Caulobacter sp. FWC2: one gene and its partner. The protein of the gene in region 2 interacts with the protein of the main gene of each other region in a pairwise test. Links are inferred from orthologs where the notes say so. Each region holds a gene or a part of one and is shown on either strand. Other genes may lie near its edges.

Region 1 (10,027 bases), 2.3 Mb from region 2 along the record:
CAGCGTCGATCCCGGCAACGGCGACGAAATGCTGGAGAAGGACAAGGCCACCGTCGTGATCTCCAATGTCGGCGCCGCGATCTTCCAGATCATCCTGCTGGACCTGGTGTTCTCGATCGACTCGATCCTGACCGCCGTCGGCATGACCGATCACCTGCCGATCATGGTCGCCGCCGTGGTCATCGCCGTCGCCGTCATGATGCTGGCCGCCGATCCGCTGGCCAACTTCATCAACGACAACCCGACCGTGGTCATGCTGGCCCTGGGCTTCCTGCTGATGATCGGCACCGTGCTGATCGCCGAGGGCTTCGGCGCCCACGTGCCCAAGGGCTACATCTACACGGCCATGGCCTTCTCGGCCGGCGTCGAGGGACTGAACATGCTCTCGCGCAAGCGCGGGGCTAAGAAGGACCACTAAGCGCTACGTCCACACCTTGGAGCGTGGTAGGTCGGCGACCCCGGCTTATCACGCTCTCAGGGCCCCGATGACCTCGCAGACTTCCAAGCCACAGGCCTTCACCGACGCCGAGCGCCGCCTGACCCTGACGGCGCTGATGATCGTGTTCCTGCTCAGCGCGCTGGACCAGACGATCGTGTCCACGGCCATGCCGCGGATCATTTCCGAGCTGAACGGCCTCAATCTCTATTCGTGGGTCACGACGTCCTATTTGCTGACCTCCACCGTGATGGTGCCGATCTGGGGCAAGCTGGGCGACATCTTCGGCCGCAAGCCCGTGCTGATCACCGGCATCTCGATCTTCCTGGCCGGCTCGTGGCTGTCGGGCCTGGCGGGCGAGTTCGGAACCATCCTGGGCATGCCGGGCATGGTGCAGCTGATCGTGTTCCGCGCCCTGCAAGGCATCGGCGGCGGCGCGCTGTTCACCACCGCCTTCGCCATCATCGCCGACCTCTATCCGCCGCGCGAGCGGGGCAAGTTCGCCGGCATCTTCGGCTCGGTGTTCGGTTTGGCCAGCGTGTTGGGGCCGATCATCGGCGGCTATTTCACCGACCACGGCACGGTGCAGATCGGGAGCCAGACGATCGCCGGCTGGCGCTGGGTGTTCTACGTCAACCTGCCGCTGTCCCTGCTGTCGCTGTTCATGGTCATCGTGAAGATGCCCAAGCTGGAGCATCGTCGGGCGGGCAAGATCGACTTCCTGGGCGCGGCCCTGCTGATCGCCGCCTTCGTGCCGCTGCTGCTGGCGCTGAGCCTGGGCGGCCACAGCTTCGCCTGGCGCTCGCCGCAGAGCCTGGGTCTCTTCGCCCTGGCGGCCGTGTCGCTGGCCGCCTTCGTGGTGGCCGAGACCAAGGTGTCCAATCCGATCCTGCCGATGCACCTGTTCCAGAACAAGGTGTTCACCACGGCCAACCTGGCCGGCTTCCTGATCTCCATGGCCTTCATGGGCGTGGTGATGTTCCTGCCGCTGTTCCTGCAGCTGGGCCGGGGCGTGCCGGCCACGGTCAGCGGCATGACCATGCTGCCGCTGATGGCCGGCCTGATCATCAGCAGCACGGTCGCGGGCCAACTGGTCAGCAAGACCGGCCAGTACAAGCCCTACATGCTGGCCGGCGCGGCCATCCTGCTGGTCGCGGTGTTCATGCTGCACGACCTGTCGAAGATCCACAGCCTGCCGCTGCTCTGCGTGCTGCTGGCCTTCGTGGGGCTGGGCCTTGGCCCTGGCCAGAGCCTGTTCAACATCGCCACCCAGAACGCGGTCGACCCGCGCGACATCGGCGTGGCCACCAGTTCCAACCAGTTCTTCCGCCAGATCGGCTCGACGGTCGGGGCGGCCCTGGCCGGGACGATGCTGACCGCGCGTCTGGCCGACCTGCCCGGCGGCGGCCTCGACCTCGGCAAGCTGGAAGGCATGGCGGTCAAGGCCGCCGCCAGCGGCCAGGCGGCCCACGCCGACCCGGTGCTGCAAGGCGCGCTGATCAACGCCGTCAGCGGGGTGATGATCGCGGCCCTGTTCGTGATCGCCGCCGGCTTGGCGACGATCCTGATGATCCCCGCCCTGCCCCTACGCTCGCACCAGCCAGCGTCGGGGGCTCCGACACTGGACAAGAGCGAGCCGACGAACTGACTACTTCCAGCGGGCCTGCACCGCGGCCTTCACCGAGGCCGGCACAGGCGCATAGCCCAAGGCCGTGATGGCGGCGTCGCCGTTCGCATAGCCCCAGCTGAAGAAGTCGCGCACCCGCTTGGCGCGGTCGGGCGCGGCGTCGTCGCGCAGCAGGCCGTAGCTGACGAGCACGAGCGGCCAGGTCGCCTTGCCCGGCTGGTCCAGGGTCTGGACGCCGAAGCCCTTGCTGGCGGTCCACGGCGCCGAAGCGGCGAACGACGAGAAGGCGGCCGGCGACGGCGCCACGAACGCCCCGTCATGGTTCTTCAGCGCCACCAGATCGAGCTTGTGGTCCAGGGCGTAGGCGTATTCGACATAGCTGATCGTGCCCATGGTGCCGGACATGATCTCGCTGATCCCGGCATTGCCCTTGCCGCCCAGGCCCGCCGGCCAATTGACCGTCTCGCCGGCGCCGGGGCCCGCCTTCCACTCGGGGCTGACCGACGACAGGTAGCTGGTCAGCAGCAGGCTCATGCTGGCGGGATCGGTGCGGTGCGCCACGGTGATCGGCCAGTCGGGCAGATCGAGGCCCGGGTTGAGGGCCTTCAGCGCCGGGTCGTTCCACTTGCTGATCTTGCCCATGAAGATCGCCGCCAAGGCCTGACCGTCCAGCTTCAGCTTGCCGCTCTCCAGACCCGGGACATTGGTGACCAGCACCGTGCCGCTGATCACGAACGGAAACTGCGACAGGCCCTTGGCCTTCAGGTCGGTGTCCGACAGCGGCATGGCCGTGACCCCGAAATCGGCCGCCTTGCTCTCGATCTGGCTGATGCCGAAGGCCGAGTTCTGACCCGTATAGGCGATCGGCTCGCCACCGGCCTTCTGGTAGTCAGCGATCCAGGCTTTGAACAACGGCGACTGGATCGAACCGCCAGAGCCGGCCAGGGGGGCGGCAGCGGGGGCCGTCTGGGCCATCGTCGAACCGGCCGCGGCGAGGCTGAACGCGAACGCCACCGATGTGAGAAATGATTTCATGGGTCTCCTCCGGCGCGCCTGAGCGCGCCTAGCCTTCCGCGACGGGTTCATCCCTTCGTCGGGCGCCGGACATTGGCCGCATGGTCAAGCTCAAGGAAATGCGACGCGAGGCCGCTGCGACACTTGGGCTCAGAGGAAGCTGTAGGGGTCGATATCGATCACCACGCGGACCGAATTCGGGACCTTCGCCCGCGCGCGCCAGGCGGCCATGAAGCCTTGAAGGTCGACATTGCGCTCGGCCCGAACCAGGAACCGCTTGCGCCGGCGGCCGCGCATCAAGGCCAGCGGCGCGTCGGCGGGGCCGAACACCTCGACCCCCTCGGCATTGGGGATCACCGCGGCCAGGGCGTCGACATAGGCCTCCAGCGCCGCGGCATCCGGCCCCGAGGCGATCACCGCCGCCAAGCGTCCGTACGGTGGCAGGCCGGCGTCCTGGCGCATCGCCATCTCGGCCTCGATGAAGGCGTCGCGGTCCTGGGCGGCCAGGGCCTGCATCACGGCGTGTTCGGGCGAATAGGTCTGCAGCAGCGCCCGGCCCGGCTTCTCGTGACGCCCCGCGCGGCCGGCGGCCTGGGCCAGCAGCTGGAAGGTCCGCTCCCCGGCCCGCAGGTCGCCGCCCCGCAAGGAGAGGTCGGCGTCGACCACGCCCACCAGGGTCAGGTTCGGGAAGTTGTGACCCTTGGCGGCGGCCTGGGTGGCCACGAGAATGTCGATCTCGCCCGCCGCCATGGTCGCCACCAGGGTCTTGGCGGCCTCGGCGTCCATCACCGTGTCGGACGAGAACACCGCGATCCGCGCGTCGGGGAAGATATGCCGCGCCTCCTCCTCGACCCGCTCGACGCCGGGACCGATCGAGACGAGACTGTCCTTGGCCCCGCAGTGCGGGCAGGCCTCGGGCTTCTTCATCGAGAAGCCGGTCAGGTGGCAGACCAGCCGACCGGTATAGCGGTGCTCGACCAGCCAGCTGTCGGTGTCGGGCGACTTCATCTTCTCGCCGCAGGCCTTGCACAGCACCAGCGGCGCATAGCCCCGCCGGTTCAGGAACAGCATGGCCTGCTCGCCGCGCTGCAGCGTCACGGCCATGGCCTTGATCAAGGGCGGGGACAGCCAGCGGCCGGGCTCCGGCGGCGTCTGGCGCATGTCGATCAGGTCGATGTCGGGTAGCTGGGCCGCGCCGTGGCGCGCCGATAGCCGCAGCCAGCGGTAGCGGCCGGCTTGGGCGTTGAACAGGCTCTCCAGAGACGGGGTCGCTGACGCGAGAAGCACCGAGGCGCCCTCGATCTTGGCGCGGGCCACGGCCAGGTCGCGGGCCTGGTAGATGAAGCCCTCTTCCTGCTTGAACGAGCTGTCGTGCTCCTCGTCGACCACGATCAGGCGCAGCTTGCGGAACGGCAGGAACAGGGCCGACCGGGCGCCGACCACGATGCGGGCATTGCCGCTGGCCACCGCCTCCCAGACCTGCCGGCGACGCGGCGGCGAGACGCCGGAATGCCACTCGGCCGGCAGGGCGCCGAACCGCTGCTCGAAGCGGGCCAGCACGGCCTGGGTCAGGGCGATCTCGGGCAGCAGCACCAGGATCTGGGCTTCGGGATCCTCCAGCGCGGCCGCGACGGCCTCCAGATAGACCTCGGTCTTGCCCGAGCCGGTCACCCCGTCCAGCAGCGCCGCCTGGAAGCCGCCGGCGTCCAGCATCTCCTTCATCACCGCGACGCAGGCGGCCTGGCCGGGGTTGAGGTCGCGCGGCGGCAAGGACAGGTCCGGCTGCGGCAGGCCGCGCTCGGGCTCTACATAGTCGACCGCCAGCACGCCCTCGTCCACGAGGCCCTTCACGACACCGGCCGAGACGCCGGCGGCCGAGGCCAGGGCCGCACCCGAGAGCTTCACGCCCTCGGCGGCCGCAAGCACCTTCAGCCGCGCCGGCGTCATGCGGGCGGGCTGGGTTCCGGAAAGGACCAGCACCTTGTCGGGCTTGGGCGGCGGATGGCGCAGGCCGCGCAGAGCCATGGCCAGCGGCCAGCCGGGCAGGTCGACCGAATAGCGCGCCGCCCACTCGACGAAGGCCAGCACGCCCGGCGGCAACGGCGGATCGTCGACCCGGCCCTGGATCACCTTCAGCGGCCGGTTGCCGCCCGTCCCGTCGCGCAGGGCGACGACCACGCCGCGAATCACGCGCGGGCCCAGGGGCACCGCCACATGGTCGCCGATGCTCAGATCGAGTCCGTCCGGCTCGGCGTAGTCGAAGGCCTCCGGCAACGGCATCGGCAGCAGGACGGAAGCGATACGGGACATGACGGCATGCTTTTGCCGCCAAACCGTCCCCAGGTCGAGAGCCGCGGTCGAGTCGTCATCAAGCGGACATTAACCGTCTTGCCCGCTTCATCCGGGCGGAGTGCTTTTTACCGGTGGGGACGACGATGAGCGACGCGACGAACGCCAGCAGAAAACCGGTCGACGCCGAGAGCGTCCGCGACTTCCTGCGCGTCCAGCCGGAATTCCTGCGCCACGACGAAGACCTGCTGGGCGAGCTGGGCCTGAGGGTCGACGCCGCCAATGTCGTCGACTTCGGACCGCGCGCCCTGGCCCGGGCCGCCGCCGCCCACAAGCGGGAGGCCAGCGTCCGCCAGGCGATCGAGGCCAACGCCCGCGCCAACTATTCGGCCCAGGCCCAGACCCACGCGGCGGTCATCGACCTGCTGGACGCCCGCAACCACTCCGACCTGGCCCGCCGCGTCGACGAAATGACCCAGCTGCGATTCGGCCTGGCGACCGGCGTGATGGCGCTGGAGGGCCCCAGCCGAGTTCCGGCCGGCTGGCACATCCTGGCCGAGGGTCAGGTCGACATGATCCTGGGCGAGGCCCCGATCGCCCGCATGGGCTTCTTCGCCCCGGCCCTGCCGCTGTTCGGCGACAAGGCCGAGACCATCCGCAGCATGGCCCTGGTCCGCATGGCGATCTGGGAGCCGCGCCGCGAGGCCCTGGTCGCCTTCGGCTCGACCGATCCGGAAGGCTTCACGCCCGACATGGGCACCGAGCTGGTCAACTTCCTGGCCCGTGTGGTCGAGCGCACCGCCGAACGCTGGCCCGTGTTGTGACCTCGGGCGTCGGGAGCGCTCGCCAGGCCTATGCCGCCTGGCTGGACTACCTGACGCTGGAGCGCCGGGCCTCGCCGCGCACGGTGCGGGCCTATGGCGACAACGTCCTGGCCTATCTGAACTTCCTGGAGCGGCACCGCGGGGAGAGCGTCAGCCTCTCGGCCATGGGCGAGATCTCGGCCGCCGACCTGCGCGGCTATCTGGCCTTCCGCCGCCAGGGAGAGGACGCCCTGGCCCCGCGCTCGATCAGCCAGGCCCTGTCGTCGATCCGCGCCTTCCACCGCTATCTCGATCAGCGCCACGGCGTGGCCAACGCCGCCGTCGAGCTGGTGCGCGGCCCGCGCCTGAAGATCGGCCTGCCGCGTCCCGTCTCCGAGGACCAGGCGCGCGACCTGATCACCGAGGCGGCCGGCGACACCGAGCGCGAGCCCTGGGAGACCGCCCGCGACGAGGCGGTGCTGACCCTGCTGTGGGGCTGCGGCCTGCGGATCAGCGAGGCGCTTTCGCTGACTTTCTCACAGGCCCCGCTGGGGCAGGCCATTCGCATCACCGGCAAGGGCGGCAAGACCCGCATCACGCCCGTGCTGGACGCTGTACGACACGCCATCGACGTCTATCTGAACGAGCTGCCGTTCGTGCTGACCGCCGACGAGCCGCTGTTCCGGGCCAAGCGTGGCGGACCGCTGTCGCCCCGCCACGTCCAGAGTCTGGTCCAGACCCTGCGCGGACGTCTCGGCCTCTCGGATCGGGTGACGCCACACGCCTTCCGCCACGCCTTCGCGACCCACCTGCTGGGCGCGGGCGCGGACCTGCGGGCCATCCAGGACTTGCTGGGTCACGCCTCGCTGTCGACGACCCAGCGCTACACCCAGGTCGACGCGGCTGGCCTTCTGGCCGCCTACCAGGCCGCTCATCCCAAGGCGTGAGACACGCGATCGAGCGCCTGGATGCAGCGGCGCCCCACGCAACCTTGGGCATTAACCGCGACTTTACGTGACTCTGATTTCTAGCTGCCAAGAGCGTTTCCGCCGGGCCCTCCCCCCACTCGCCCGCGCCGCATGAGGCCTGTGATGAAGTTCGACGACCTGAAGATTTCCACCAAGGTTATGACGCCGGCGATCGTGCTGGCCCTGGTCGCCCTGGCCTGCGTCGGCACGGGCGTGTGGCAGGTCAAGACCGTCGAGCGGGCCGCCCAGGCCCTGGTCGACGAGCGCGCGCCCACGGAGCTGAACACCGCCCGCTTCAATCGCCAGGTCGCCACCGTCGGCTACGCCGCCTATCGCACCATCGCCAACGACGGCGCGTCGGACGCCGCCAAGTCGGGCTCGGACGACATCGAAACGGCCTTCGCCCAAGGCAACGCCTTCCTCGACGCCGCCGTCAAGGCCGACCCCGACTCGGCCAAGGACATCAACGCCTTCCGCACGCGCTTCAAGGCGGTCCACGACAACGCCCGCGCCGGCGCGGATATGGGCCTGCAGAACGCCAAGGAAGCCGCCATCATGATGATGGGCGGCATCGACACCGATATCGCCAAGCTGACCACGGACGTGGCGACCTGGATCGACCATCACAACAAAGAAACCCAGGGCATGATCGCCCAGGCCAAGAAGGACAGCGCCACCGGCGCCATCGTGCTGCTGCTGTTCGGCGCGCTCTCGGCCAGCGCGGCCATGCTGTACGCCATGTGGGTGGGTTCGGCGAAGATCGCCAAGCCGCTGATCAGCCTCTCCAAGACCATGGAAGTCCTGGCCCAGGGCAGCGTCGACGTCGATGTCAACGGCGCGGACCGCAAGGATGAGGTCGGCGCCATGGCCCGCTCGGTCCAGGTGTTCAAGGACAACGCCCTGGCCCTGCGCACCGCCGAAGCCGCCCAGCAGCGCGCCAGCGCCGAGACGGAATCCGAGCGCCGCCGCAACCAGGAAATCGCCGAGGCTTCGGCCAAGGAGCAGGCCTTCGTGATGGAAGCCATCGCCACCGGCCTCGCCCGCCTGTCGGACGGCGACCTGACCTACCGCCTCGAACAGGAATTCCCGGACGCCTACAAGCGCCTGCGCATGGACTTCAACGGCGCCATCGGCCAGTTGGAAGACGCCATGGGCACCATCGTCCACGCCGCCAACAGCATCGGTGCGGGTTCGGACGAGATCGCCTCGGCCGCCGACGACCTGTCGCGCCGCAGCGAGCAGCAGGCCGCCAGCCTGGAAGAGACCGCCGCCGCCCTCGACGAGATCACGGCCACGGTGAAGCGCTCGTCGGCCGGCGCTCAGGAAGCCTCCAAGGTGGTCGGCTCGACCCGCGGCGACGCCGAGCGCTCCAGCATCGTGGTCCGCAACGCCGTCGAGGCCATGAACCAGATCGAGAAGTCGTCGCAGTCGATCAGCCAGATCATCGGCGTCATCGACGAGATCGCCTTCCAGACCAACCTGCTGGCGCTTAACGCCGGCGTCGAAGCGGCTCGCGCCGGTGAAGCCGGTCGCGGCTTCGCGGTCGTCGCCCAGGAAGTGCGGGCCCTGGCCCAGCGCTCGGCCGACGCCGCCAAGGAGATCAAGACCCTGATCTCGACCTCGTCGCAGCAGGTCAACCAAGGCGTCTCGATGGTCGGCCAGACCGGCGAGGCCCTGCAGGCCATCGCCAGCAAGGTCAGCGAGATCGACGCCCTGGTCAGCGAGATCGCGGCCTCGGGCCAGGAGCAGGCCACCGGCCTCAACCAGGTCAACGCCGCCGTCAACCAGATGGACCAGACCGTCCAGCAGAACGCCGCCATGGTCGAGCAGTCGACCGCCGCCTCGCACGCCCTGAAGGGCGAGGCCGGCAACCTGATGCAGATGATCGGCCGCTTCCGCGTCAATGGCGCGACCGCGACCATGACCCAGAGCGCCAGCCGCTCGACCCACCGTCTGGCCACCCCGGCGCCCGCACCCCGCGCCGCGCCGGCTCCCAGCCGTGGTCCGGCCCTGGCCAGCACGGTCAGCCGCCCGGGCGTCAATCCGGTCGCCGCCGCCCAGGCCAAGCTGGCCAAGGCCGTCGGCGCCAGCGAGGACTGGGAAGAGTTCTGATCCCGCACCGCTCAGGCGGCCCACCAAGTTCAGTAAGCGTAAGCGCCCGCCCCTCGGGCGTTCCTCCCCTCGAAGACGCGTACAGCCCCGCCGGTCCGCCGGCGGGGTTTTTCATTCGGGGCGATCAGCGTCCGACGTTGAAGCGGACGGTCGAGGAGACGGGGCAGCCGTCCTCCGTGCGCAGCACGGTCAGCGTATGGTTGGCCATCGGCAGATCGCCCTATCGCGTGGCCTTCTCCGACTGCCGGCGGGCCAGCGCCTTGGGCGAAGCAAAAGCCTCGTCCGGCGCGCCCTGGGCGTTCTGAAGGCCGTTGGCGCCGCAGTGGGCGATGCGATTTAGGCGAGCCTTCCAGGCCTCGACTTGCCTATCGCTCAGCAAGGTCTCGGGCGGCGCACGGCGCGGCCGCGCCTTGATCGGCGGCTTAGCCAGCGGCGTGGCCGGAAACTCGGCGGACGGCGCGGCCTGGAGGGCGGTGGCGAGGATCAACGCGGACAAAAGCATGGCGGGGCTCCGTTGCCGAAACCCCGCCACTCTACGTCCGATTGACGAACGTGGTCATCACTTATCGTAAAGACCCGTTACGCGTGCCGTCCTAGGCCTGGGTCACCCAGCCCTCGACGCCCATGGCCGCCTGGCGCAGGGCTTCCGAGCGGGTCGGGTGCGGGTGGCAGGTGCGGGCCACGTCTTCCGAGGCGCCGCCGAACTCCATGGCCACGCAGTATTCGGCGATCATGTCGCCGACGTTCGGGCCGACCATGTGGGCGCCCAGGATGCGGT
Region 2 (9,740 bases):
GCGCGAACCTGCTAAATGGCAGCCAGACGGTCGGCATGACCTTCCTGGCCGACGCCGATGCGACCCAGGCCATCACCCTGACCGCGCAGGACCTGTCGCTAGGCGGCACGATCAACACCCTGACGACGACCGACGACATCCTGACGCCGACCAATGCCGACGCCGTGCTGCAGCGCCTCGACGCGAGCATGACCGCCGTCAACCAAGCCGTCGGCAACATCGGCACGCAAGCCAAGCAGATCGAGGCTCACAACAGCTTCGTGAGCAAGCTGAGCGACGTGCTGGAGACGGGCGTCGGCAACCTGGTGGACGCCGACCTGGCCAAGGAGAGCGCTCGCCTGCAGGCCTTGCAGGTGAAGCAGCAGCTGGGCGCTCAGGCGCTTTCGATCGCCAACAGCGCGCCGCAGATCATCCTGTCGCTGTTCAAGGGCGGCTAGGGCCAAGATAGGCCAAGGGGAGCCTAGGTCCTGTCGCATCCGCGGGCTAAGGTTCCGCAAGGCGAACCGGGGATTCGGCGACGGGCATGATCGAACTTCGCGACTTGCGAGACGAGGACGAGACGATCCTCTTTCAGTGGCGCTCCGAACCGGAGGTAGACCGCTGGATGTCCGACGCAGAACTGCCGAGCCGGGCGGCTCACGCGGCCTGGTTCGACGCTCTGCGGACCGATCCCGACATGCGCGGCTGGATGATCACCCGTTCTGACGCGCCCATGGGCCTGATCACCCTGACCGGCCTTGGCAGCCACCATCGCCGCGCCAGCCTGCATTGGTTCCTCGGTTCGGCCGAGGCGCGGGGCAGGGGCGTGGGGCGCGCGGCCCAGGTTCTGGGTCTGGACCTCGCCTTCGGCGAGCTCGGCCTGCACAAGGTGTTCGCCGAGGTCATGGCCGATAACGACGCGGCCTTGAAGGCTCAATCCTCGGCCGGATTCCGCCGCGAAGGTTATCTGCGCGGCCACGTGCTGAAGGGCGGCGAGCCGCGCGACGTCGTGCTGCTGGGAATCCTGGCCTCGGAGTGGGCGGGGCTGCGCGAGGGCGCTCGCCGGGCGCTGTCGGACGCCAACCTTATCGCCGCTTAAGGCTAATCGTTAAGGAGTCGTCAGCGAAGGTCTGACAAGGGTAACCCAGGGGCGCTTTGCGCCCTGATTGGAACAGGTCGTGATCAGCTTCGACTCCAGCCTCCTGCTCAACTACTATCAGGCCCGCGCGGGCGTGACGGGAGCGGCTGCGTCGGGAACGGCGACGACGGCGTCGGGCGGCAAGAAGGCCGTCGTGCCGAACGCGCCCTGGCTGGGCAACGCGCCCGCGGCCAGCGAGCAGGTCCGTTCGGCCCTGAACGGCCGCAAGTTCGTCGACGAAGGCGCCAACGCCTCCAGTCTCAAGGGCGTCAGTCCCGACTACAAGAAGCTGTTCGCATCGTACCAGGCGCTCAGCACGATGGCCGCCCTCGTCACCCAGGCGGGGCAGAAGGGCCAGACCGACGGCGAGATCAAGCGCCTGCAGACAGCGCTGGGGCGTGGCCTGGGTGAGGTCACCAGCTACGTCCAGGGACTGTCGCTGGATCAGATGCGCCTGACGACCGGCGCGGTGATGACCAGCGACAAGGCCACGGTCGGGGTCCCCAAGAACAGCACGACCTACACGACAGACACGCTCTATAGCGGCCAGGTCGACGACGAGGTGCCGCGGTTCAAGGGCGATGTCTCGTTCGGGGTCTCGGTCAAGAGCTTCGGCGTGACCTCCAATGTCGCCATGGATCTGTCCGAGATGGGCTCGACGCCCCGGACCATGTCCAACGTCGTCAGCTACATGAACGGCAAGCTGAAGGCGGCCGGGTTCAACACCAGCTTCTCGGTGCAGCGCACGGCGGGCCAGGAGCGCACGGTCCAGGTCAGCGGTAAGCCTGTCACCCTTCCCGCCACCGGCGACGACTTCGCCCTGAAGATCAACGGCGACATCGCCGAGCAGGTGAGCTTCAGCGCCCCGACGACGGCGCCAGCGGTCTATGTCACCACCAAGGCCGGCAATCCGGATCCCGACAAGGATTCGAAGACCAACGACGCCGTCTATGAAAACACCCTGACCAAGTACAGCGCGGCCGGGACCGGAAGCGGCCCCAACGCAGGCGCGCCGGGCGGCAAGGTGTTCACCGAGACTCTGCAGGGCACGATCAACAGCGTCCGCAAGTCGGTGACGGGCGCGGACGGCTCGGTTTACATGCTGGCCGACGTCGACACCTCGGTGGACGGCAAGCTCGACCTCAACGGCCAGCCGATCAAGGGCGACAGCGACGTCGCTCTGCTCAAATACGACAGCGCCGGCCATCTGCTTTACGCCAGAACCCTCGGCGCGACTGACGAGGCCAATGGCCTCTCCCTGGCCGTTGGCGACGACGGCAGCGTGGCCGTGGCGGGTTCCGTCACGGGCCGCCTGAACGGCGCGGTCAACGGTCCGATCAACAGTGGCGACACCGGAAAGACCAGCGACAGCTTCGTCACCCGCTACGACTCCAAGGGCGACGAGCAGTGGACGGTGCGCCGCGGCGGCCTGCAGGACGACGAGGCCACGGCCCTGGCGTTCGGCTCGGATGGCGTTCTCTATGTCGGCGGCCGCAGCAAGTCGGACCTGCCCGGCGCGGTCGGCTCGGACCCCAGCGGCGGCTATGACGCCTATCTGACGGCCTTCGCCACCGACAGCGCCGGCAAGCCGCAGGCGCTGTTCACCCAGAAATTCGGCACGACCGAGAACGACAGCGTCTCCGACATCATCGTCAACGGTTCGCAGGTCATCGTCGGATCCAAGGAGAACGGTTCGGCGACCCTGCGCAGCTTTGATGTCTCGGCCAATGTCGTGACCGAGAACGTCAGCAAGCTCGATCAGTACGGCGCCTATCAGACCGTGCCAGTCACCTACACCAAGACCGCCACGGTCGCGGCCGGCGCCAAGCGCGACCTGGGCTCGCTGAAGGGCGGCGATCTGGTGGGACTGAAGATCGACGGCGGCCAGCTTTATGTCGGCGGCTCCACGGCCAACACCCTGATGTCGATCAATGGCGCCACGACGGCGCCGTCGGGCGGCATGGACGCTTTCGTCGGCCGGATGTCGCTGGACCTTTCCAACAACGGCAGCGATGCGCTGACCTATTACGGCGGCACCGGCGACGATACGGTCACCGGCTTCGACGTCTCGAACGGTACGGCCTGGCTGGTCGGCTCGGCCGGCGCCAACCTGGATGGGCAGGCGACGGTCGGGACCAAGGACGGCTACGTCGCCCAGGTCAATGTCGGCACGGGCAATGTCGACTGGAGCCAGCGCCTGACCGGCAAGGACGGCTATGCGACGCCGACCTCTGTGGCGGTGGCCAAGACCGGCGCCTCTTCGCTGGACGCCCTTGGCCTGCCGACCGGCGCTGTGAACTACGCCCAGTCCGACCGCATCGTCTCGGCGACCGCGGCGCGGGCCGGCGACACCTTCCAGATCCGCACCCGCGAGCGCGGCAACCTGGCCACGATCACCATCGAGGCCAAGGACACGCTCGAGACCCTGGCGGACAAGATCAAGCGCGCCTCTGGCTACCGCGCCAAGGTCGAGACCGCTACCAGCGGCAACAGCCGCGTCCTGAAGATCAGCCCCGCCTCCAACACCTCGACGATCGAGATCGTGGCGGGCAAGGGCGGCGCCGATGTGCTGACGGCCCTGGGCCTGGCCGGCGGCGTCGTGCGCGCCACCAAGACCGACGACGGTAAGACCGTCTCGGCCGACGGCAGCGGTCCGGTCTATGGTCTTAGCCTGCCGCCCGAGCTGGACCTGACCTCGGATGCGGGACGCAAGAACGCCACCATGGTCATCCAACGAGCGATGTCGTCGGTCCGCAGCGCCTATCGCGAGATCGCCGACACGGCCATGGGCGTGAAGAGCGACAGCTCGAAAAGCGCGGGAAAGACCGATGGCAAGGTTCCGGCCTATCTGACCAGCCAGCTGGCCAACTACCAGGCGGCGCTGAACCGCCTGACGGGCGGCGGCTAGGCCTCATATTCTGGCCCGTCGAGCTTGAAAGCGTCATCGACGCGTCGTAGCCAGGGGCCATGGACTTTCTGAAAGATCGCCGAACCCTCATCTTCGCCGGCGGTGGCGCACTCGCGCTGCTGGCGGGCCTGGGCATCGCCGTGGCCCTGATGTCGGGCCATGACAAGAAGCCGGACGAGGCTCCGCCGGCCTCTCGGGGCGGTCTGATCGTCGAGACGGGCCGTGACGACGACAGCAAGCTGGATCCCGCGCGACCGCTGCGCTGCTTCGTGGGCGGCGCCTTCGTCGGCGAGATCACCCTGGCCGAATGCGCCAAGAAAAACGGGGTGGCCACCGGCGCCCTGGATGTCGGCGTCGACGAGACGGGCGCCCTGGCCGCCGCCGACCAGGCGGGCACGGTCCTGACTCCGCTGCCGCCGACCCCGACTGTCTCCGCGCCCGCCGCGGCCCCGGCGACGCCTGCGGCGACGCCAGCCTCGTCGGCCAATACCGCGGCCAACACCCCGCTCGGCGCCTGCTGGCGCTACGCGGGCAACGAGTGGCGGCGGCTGCCCGGCGAGATCACCCTGAACGCCTGCGCCCAGCAGCTGTTCGGCGGGCGCTGCGAGAAGACCGGCGGCGCCACCTATGGCCGCTGGGGCGAGGAAACGCTGCGGCTGGTGCCTGGCCGCGTCGAGATTTCGTCCGACAACCGCAGCTTCCACACCGCGTTCGACCAGGGCCCAAACTGCTCTATCCCCAACGGCTGATAGGTTTATAAGTGTAATCCATGAGCAAGACCGTCCTCGCCGTCGCCGCCGTTCTGGCCGTTTCCAGTCTCGCGCTCGCCGGTTGCGAGAAGCAGACCAAGGCCCCGTTCGAACAGGGCGTGTGCTTCCAGGTGGCGACCAACAAGGACGGCACGCTGCGCTATAATCCGGTGGAGCGTAACGTGCCGCAGATGGAGCTGTGCGCGGCGGCGCTTGAAGGCGCGCGTCAGCGCTTCGTGCGCCTGGGCCAGTCCAACAGCGTGGGCATGGTTGGCGCCTACCAGGGCTCGTTCATCTTCCTTGAGAAGGAGGGCATCTACGTCGGCCAGACCTATGAAGGTCCGCGCTTCATGTCGCTGGTCCGCACCGGTGACGGACGCTTGGCCGTGCCGGGCGCCATCCGCCGCGAACCCAGCCAGTAGCGTTCTGCGCAGCAGCGAGTGGATGGCTCGTCCGTCCACAGCCGTCTTTCCCGTCCACAAGAACGTTATGAGAACAAAACTTGCGCGAGCCGCAAGCTCTCGTTAACGTCTCGCTCCAGATTCCGGCGCGAAGGTCGCCGGGCGAGAACAAGGGCGAGCGATGGCTGGCAGCGTCAACAAGGTCATTCTGGTGGGCAATCTCGGGGCTGATCCCGAGATCCGCAGCCTCGGTTCGGGCGACCGCGTCGCCAATCTTCGCATCGCCACCTCCGAGACCTGGCGCGACCGCACCAGCGGCGAGCGCAAGGAAAAGACGGAGTGGCACCGCGTCGTGATCTTCAACGACAACCTGGTGAAGGTCGCCGAGCAGTATCTGCGCAAGGGCTCGACGGTCTATATCGAGGGCGCGATCCAGACCCGAAAGTGGACCGACAACACGGGCGCTGAGAAGTACTCGACCGAGATCGTGCTGCAGAAGTTCCGCGGCGAGTTGACCATGCTGGGCGGTCGCGGCGACGGCGCGGGCGCTGGCGCCTCGTCGGGCGGCGGTGACGAGTACGGTGGCGGCTATTCGGGCGGTGGCGGCGGCTCCAGCTTTGGCGGCGGCGGCGGCCAGCGCAGCCAGCCCAGCGGCCCGCGCGAGAGCTTCTCGGCCGACCTGGACGACGAGATTCCGTTCTAGAGCGGAAGAACACTCGAACTGTAAACAGCGGCCGGTTCTCCTGGGAGCCGGCCGTCTTTATTGCATCTCACAATTCGGGCTGGTCGCGCTAGGGTGGGTAAAGCCAACCAGAGTTCACCGTTATCAGCCAAACCGGTAGGTCAGGCCCAAGCCGAACGTCACCATGTCGCGGGTGCGCAGCAGCGGACTGCGCCACTCCTCGCCCAGGATGCGGTCCTCGCTGAACGTGGCGACGATGGCCGTGCGCGGACCAATAGCCCGGGCGGCGTCCAGTTCCAGACCGGCGCTGTAGAAGTCGTTTTCGGCAAAGCGCGGCAGCTGCTGGGGCCGGTCGGCTTTCCGTCGCAGGCCGAAATACTCGCGCGAGAAGCTGCTGTCGGCCCACGAGAGACGGGCCTGCGCGCCGACCTTCCAGCGCGGCGAGACCTGGGCGCCGGTATCGAACGCCAGGTCGCCGGACCAGCCGCCATAGCCGTCGACCGCCTTGCGCACCCGCAGGCTGACATCGCCGATGGGCGTGAGGCGCTTCACGAAGCCGCCGACCTCGACCGCGTCTTCCATGACGAAGGCCCGCCGGGGCACGCGGTCGTTATAGGACTGGCGGTATTCCACCACAGGACCAGCCGACCAGCCGCCGCCGCGCCACAGGCTGGCGGTCAGGCCATCGTCGAGGCTGAACTCCACAAGGTCGCCGTAGCTGGCCGAGACGATCGGCAGCAGATCGGTCGTGTAGCGAGACGATCCCAGATGGACGGGGCGCGTGCGGGAGATCAATCCGACATCCACCGTCCAAGGACCATAGTCGGGCGAGCCCGCTTCAGCCTTGGCCGCGCTGGCCATGCTCACGACGACGAAGGCGGCCAGGACGATCGCGCTGGGTCTCATTGCGCCGGTTCGCCGGAGCGGCCCATCAGCCAGACCCCGGCGAGGATGGCGACGCCGCCGAGGATCTGCAGCAGGCTGGCGGGCTCGTGGAAGACGGTCCAGCTGGCCGCCACGACCAGCACGTAGCTGAGCGCCGACAGCGGGAAGGCTTCGCTGAGCTTGATCTCGGACAGCACCACCATCCAGGCGCAGAAGCTGATGATCTCCAGCGCGATCAGCGCCTCGGCCCACGGCACGGTCAGCACCTTCGAAAGCCATAGCCTGCCGAACGGGACGCCGGACATGACCTGGGCGGTCTCCTTGGCGGTCACCTGATAGGCCAGGCCCAGCAGGGGCAGGGCCAGGAACAGCAAGCGTTTGGCCCATCGCGCGCGGAAGGTGGTCGGGGGCGCCGGATCGACGACCGGTTCAGGTGGGGTCAATGGGGGACGTCCGGCGCCAGCAGCGGCGCGAGCCAGCGCAGGGCGCGGTTGAGCAACGGGTTGCGGTGGCGAAAATACATGGCCGTGGGGATCAGGCCGCTGCCTAGTCGCAGCTTGTTGGCATAGGCGGCCTGGCCGCTCTGATAGCGGGTCAGGCCCAGGTCGAGGCAAAGCCGGATGTTGGTGAACCAGCTCAGGAAGTAGAGGTTGTGGTCGCGGCCCTCGGCCCGCATGCAGAAGAACTTGTCGACGAGGGTTCCGGCGTCGATCAGGACTAGGTTGGCGGCCAACAGCACGTCGTCGACGAAATAGAGCACGCAGGCAGCGCGCTCGCCCATGCGGTCCAGCACGCCGGTGAAATAGTCCGCCGTAAGGGTCTCGAATTGCAGGTCGCCGCGCGCCCTCGTCTCGGCATAGAGGGCCATGACCTCGGACTCGAGGCCTGTCAGGTCGCGGCGAACCTCGACCCTCACGACCTGGGCGGCGCGCAGCTTGCGGCGCATGTCCTTGCGGGTCGCCGGAGACAGCCGCGCCAGATAGGTTTCCTGGTCGGGAAAATCGACCTCCAGGCTGGCCAGCGGCAGGCCGGTCATCGGCTGGTAGTCGGCCGGACCTAGGGCATTGGCCCACAGGGCGGCATGCGGGGCCGGCACGTCCTTGACCGCCATCAGGCCGCAGCGCTCATGTCGCGCAGCGTCTTCGAAGGTCTTCATCATCAGGCCAAGTAGAACGACCGGGTCGGCGTCGGGCGACAGTCCGAGCTGGGCGGTCTCCGTGCACGGTGAGCCAAGGCAGGCCAGGCGCAGCGTGGTCAGTCCCGGCGCGACCCGGCCGATCGCGCGCAGGATAGTCCTGGCGGCGCCGTCGACGGTGGTTTCCAGGGCGTACCGGGTGAGAAAGGCCGGCGCGGCTGCCAGCAGCCGCCCATCCTCCTCGACCAGGACATAGCGCCAGGCGAAGCCTTCCAGGCCGGCGGCCTCGACTGCGGCCAGATAGTCATAGCGCTCGACCTCGCCGGGGAAGAGGGCGTCCCAGGCGGCGGGGTCGACGGCGGCCAGGGTGTCGACGACACGGGCTTCAAGCATGTACGGGCTCGGCCGCGAAGGCCGGGGCGCTGGCGGCGTGGCGCAGGAAGAAGGCGGCGGTCTCGTCGGCGACCAGGGCGCGCTCCTTGTCGACGTGCAGCATGTGGTAGCTGTCCTCGAACAGCCGCACTTCGGCCTTTGGCCCCAGGGCGCGCTTCAAGCGCCAGGCGTTGCGCGGATCGCTCATGTCGTCTTCGCGCGCATGCATGATCAGGCAGGGGATGTCGATGGCGCTGGCGTCGTGCTCTAGGCGCCGGCCCAGGCGATACATCTGGAATAGGGCTCCGAACGGCAGACGGTCCAGAGAGCCCTCGATGAAGGCTTCCGGCGCGCGCGCCACGCGTTCGCGCAGGCGCTCGTCCTTGAGGCCGAAAGGATACGGCTCGGCGAAGCTGATCCGGCGCACCAGCGGCAGGTTGGCGATCGCCTGGATCAGGTAGGCGCCCTTCATCCAGCCTTTCATGTTCCAGCCGTCGTATTCGAAGGTCATCGAATAGACGACGGCGGCGGCTATCTCGGGGCGCTGGGCGGCCAGCTCCAGACCCAGAGCGCCGCCGACGCAGACGCCAGCAACGAAGATCTCGTCGACCTCGCGGGCGTAGGCGTCGTAGGCGGCGACCACGGAGTCCAGCCAGTCGCGCCAGGTGCTGCGCAGCAGCGTGGCCATGTCGGCGCCGTGTCCGGCCAGCTGCGGGACCATGACGTCGAAGCCCTGGCGGTGCAGCCGCCTGGCCAGGAACTTCATCTCGTCGGGGGCGCCAGTCAGGCCGTGGATCAGCAATACGCCGCGACGGCCCTCGGCCTTCAGCCGGAAGCTGCGGTCTTGAACGGTCATAGGCCGGAGGCTCCGACCAGGATCACGCCCAGCCCGATCAGCACCGCGCCCGCGACCTGACCTCGGGTCAGGCGCTCGCGGAACACCAGGGCGCCGGCGATCGGGATGCCGGCATAGGGCAAGGTGGTGATCTGATAGGCCACCGACAGCGGCGCGATCTCCAGGACGCGGACCAGGGCGATGGTCTCGCTGATCCAGAACGCCAGCCCGAGCCACAGGACCGGCTGGCGCGCCAGGTCGAGAACGTAGTTCGAACCGTCCTGAGCCCGGTTGGCGGCGGCCTTGAAGCACAGCTCGCGGGTGATCTCGGTCACGACGCAAAAGGCCAGACCCAAGGCGGCCGAGGACAGGATACGGCTCATGCGGCGACCTGCACGAACAGGCGCAACAGGCGCCGGTTGACGCCCTCATTGACCTGGCGGGCCTGGGGCGCAGGCGGCGACCAGGGCTGGTCCAGCAACGCCTCGCCTTGCTTGAGCAGGGCCGCGACGGCGCCGCCGCCATAGCGCGGACGGCTCCAGTCGCCGACGATGTCGGCCCCGATCAGGCGGCGTTCGGCCAGGATGCGGTCGAGCATCGCCTCCAGGAACCGCAGGCTGGTGCGCCCCTGGTCCCAGTTGGTGGCGGCGTCTTCC

Evidence for each region.
Region 1: the proteins of ssb (region 2) and CSW62_RS22405 interact in binary tests that used the Escherichia coli proteins (3 or more experiments, as listed by UniProt). The link is inferred for Caulobacter sp. FWC2 from one-to-one orthologs.

What each region holds. Positions count from the first base shown.
Region 1 is NZ_PEBF01000001.1:4,740,752-4,750,778, forward strand. What follows is about bases 2,808-5,786. They hold CSW62_RS22405 (primosomal protein N'), read right to left. Parts: upstream 5,388-5,786; coding sequence 3,228-5,387; downstream 2,808-3,227. Other genes in these bases: pstS (phosphate ABC transporter substrate-binding protein PstS), read right to left, coding at 2,808-3,098; CSW62_RS22410 (DUF484 family protein), read left to right, coding at 5,513-5,786. In the rest of the region: CSW62_RS22390 (TerC family protein), read left to right, coding at 1-418; CSW62_RS22395 (MDR family MFS transporter), read left to right, coding at 486-2,084; more of pstS, read right to left, coding at 2,085-2,807; more of CSW62_RS22410, read left to right, coding at 5,787-6,190; CSW62_RS22415 (tyrosine recombinase XerC), read left to right, coding at 6,187-7,116; CSW62_RS22420 (methyl-accepting chemotaxis protein), read left to right, coding at 7,261-9,249; CSW62_RS22425 (hypothetical protein), read right to left, coding at 9,470-9,751; lpdA (dihydrolipoyl dehydrogenase), read right to left, coding at 9,843-10,027.
Region 2 is NZ_PEBF01000001.1:2,489,094-2,498,833, reverse strand. Bases 4,426-7,117 are described here. They hold ssb (single-stranded DNA-binding protein), read left to right. Parts: upstream 4,426-5,356; coding sequence 5,357-5,878; downstream 5,879-7,117. Other genes in these bases: CSW62_RS26135 (EamA family transporter), read right to left, coding at 6,760-7,117; CSW62_RS11930 (MipA/OmpV family protein), read right to left, coding at 6,002-6,763; CSW62_RS11940 (hypothetical protein), read left to right, coding at 4,795-5,196; CSW62_RS11945 (hypothetical protein), read left to right, coding at 4,426-4,774. Also shown: CSW62_RS11960 (flagellin), read left to right, coding at 1-437; pseH (UDP-4-amino-4,6-dideoxy-N-acetyl-beta-L-altrosamine N-acetyltransferase), read left to right, coding at 524-1,078; CSW62_RS11950 (hypothetical protein), read left to right, coding at 1,158-4,025; more of CSW62_RS11945, read left to right, coding at 4,085-4,425; more of CSW62_RS26135, read right to left, coding at 7,118-7,185; CSW62_RS11925 (GNAT family N-acetyltransferase), read right to left, coding at 7,182-8,270; CSW62_RS11920 (carboxylesterase), read right to left, coding at 8,263-9,105; CSW62_RS11915 (permease), read right to left, coding at 9,102-9,467; CSW62_RS11910 (arginase family protein), read right to left, coding at 9,464-9,740. UniProt on the Escherichia coli protein: Plays an important role in DNA replication, recombination and repair. Binds to ssDNA and to an array of partner proteins to recruit them to their sites of action during DNA metabolism. Acts as a sliding platform that migrates on DNA via reptation.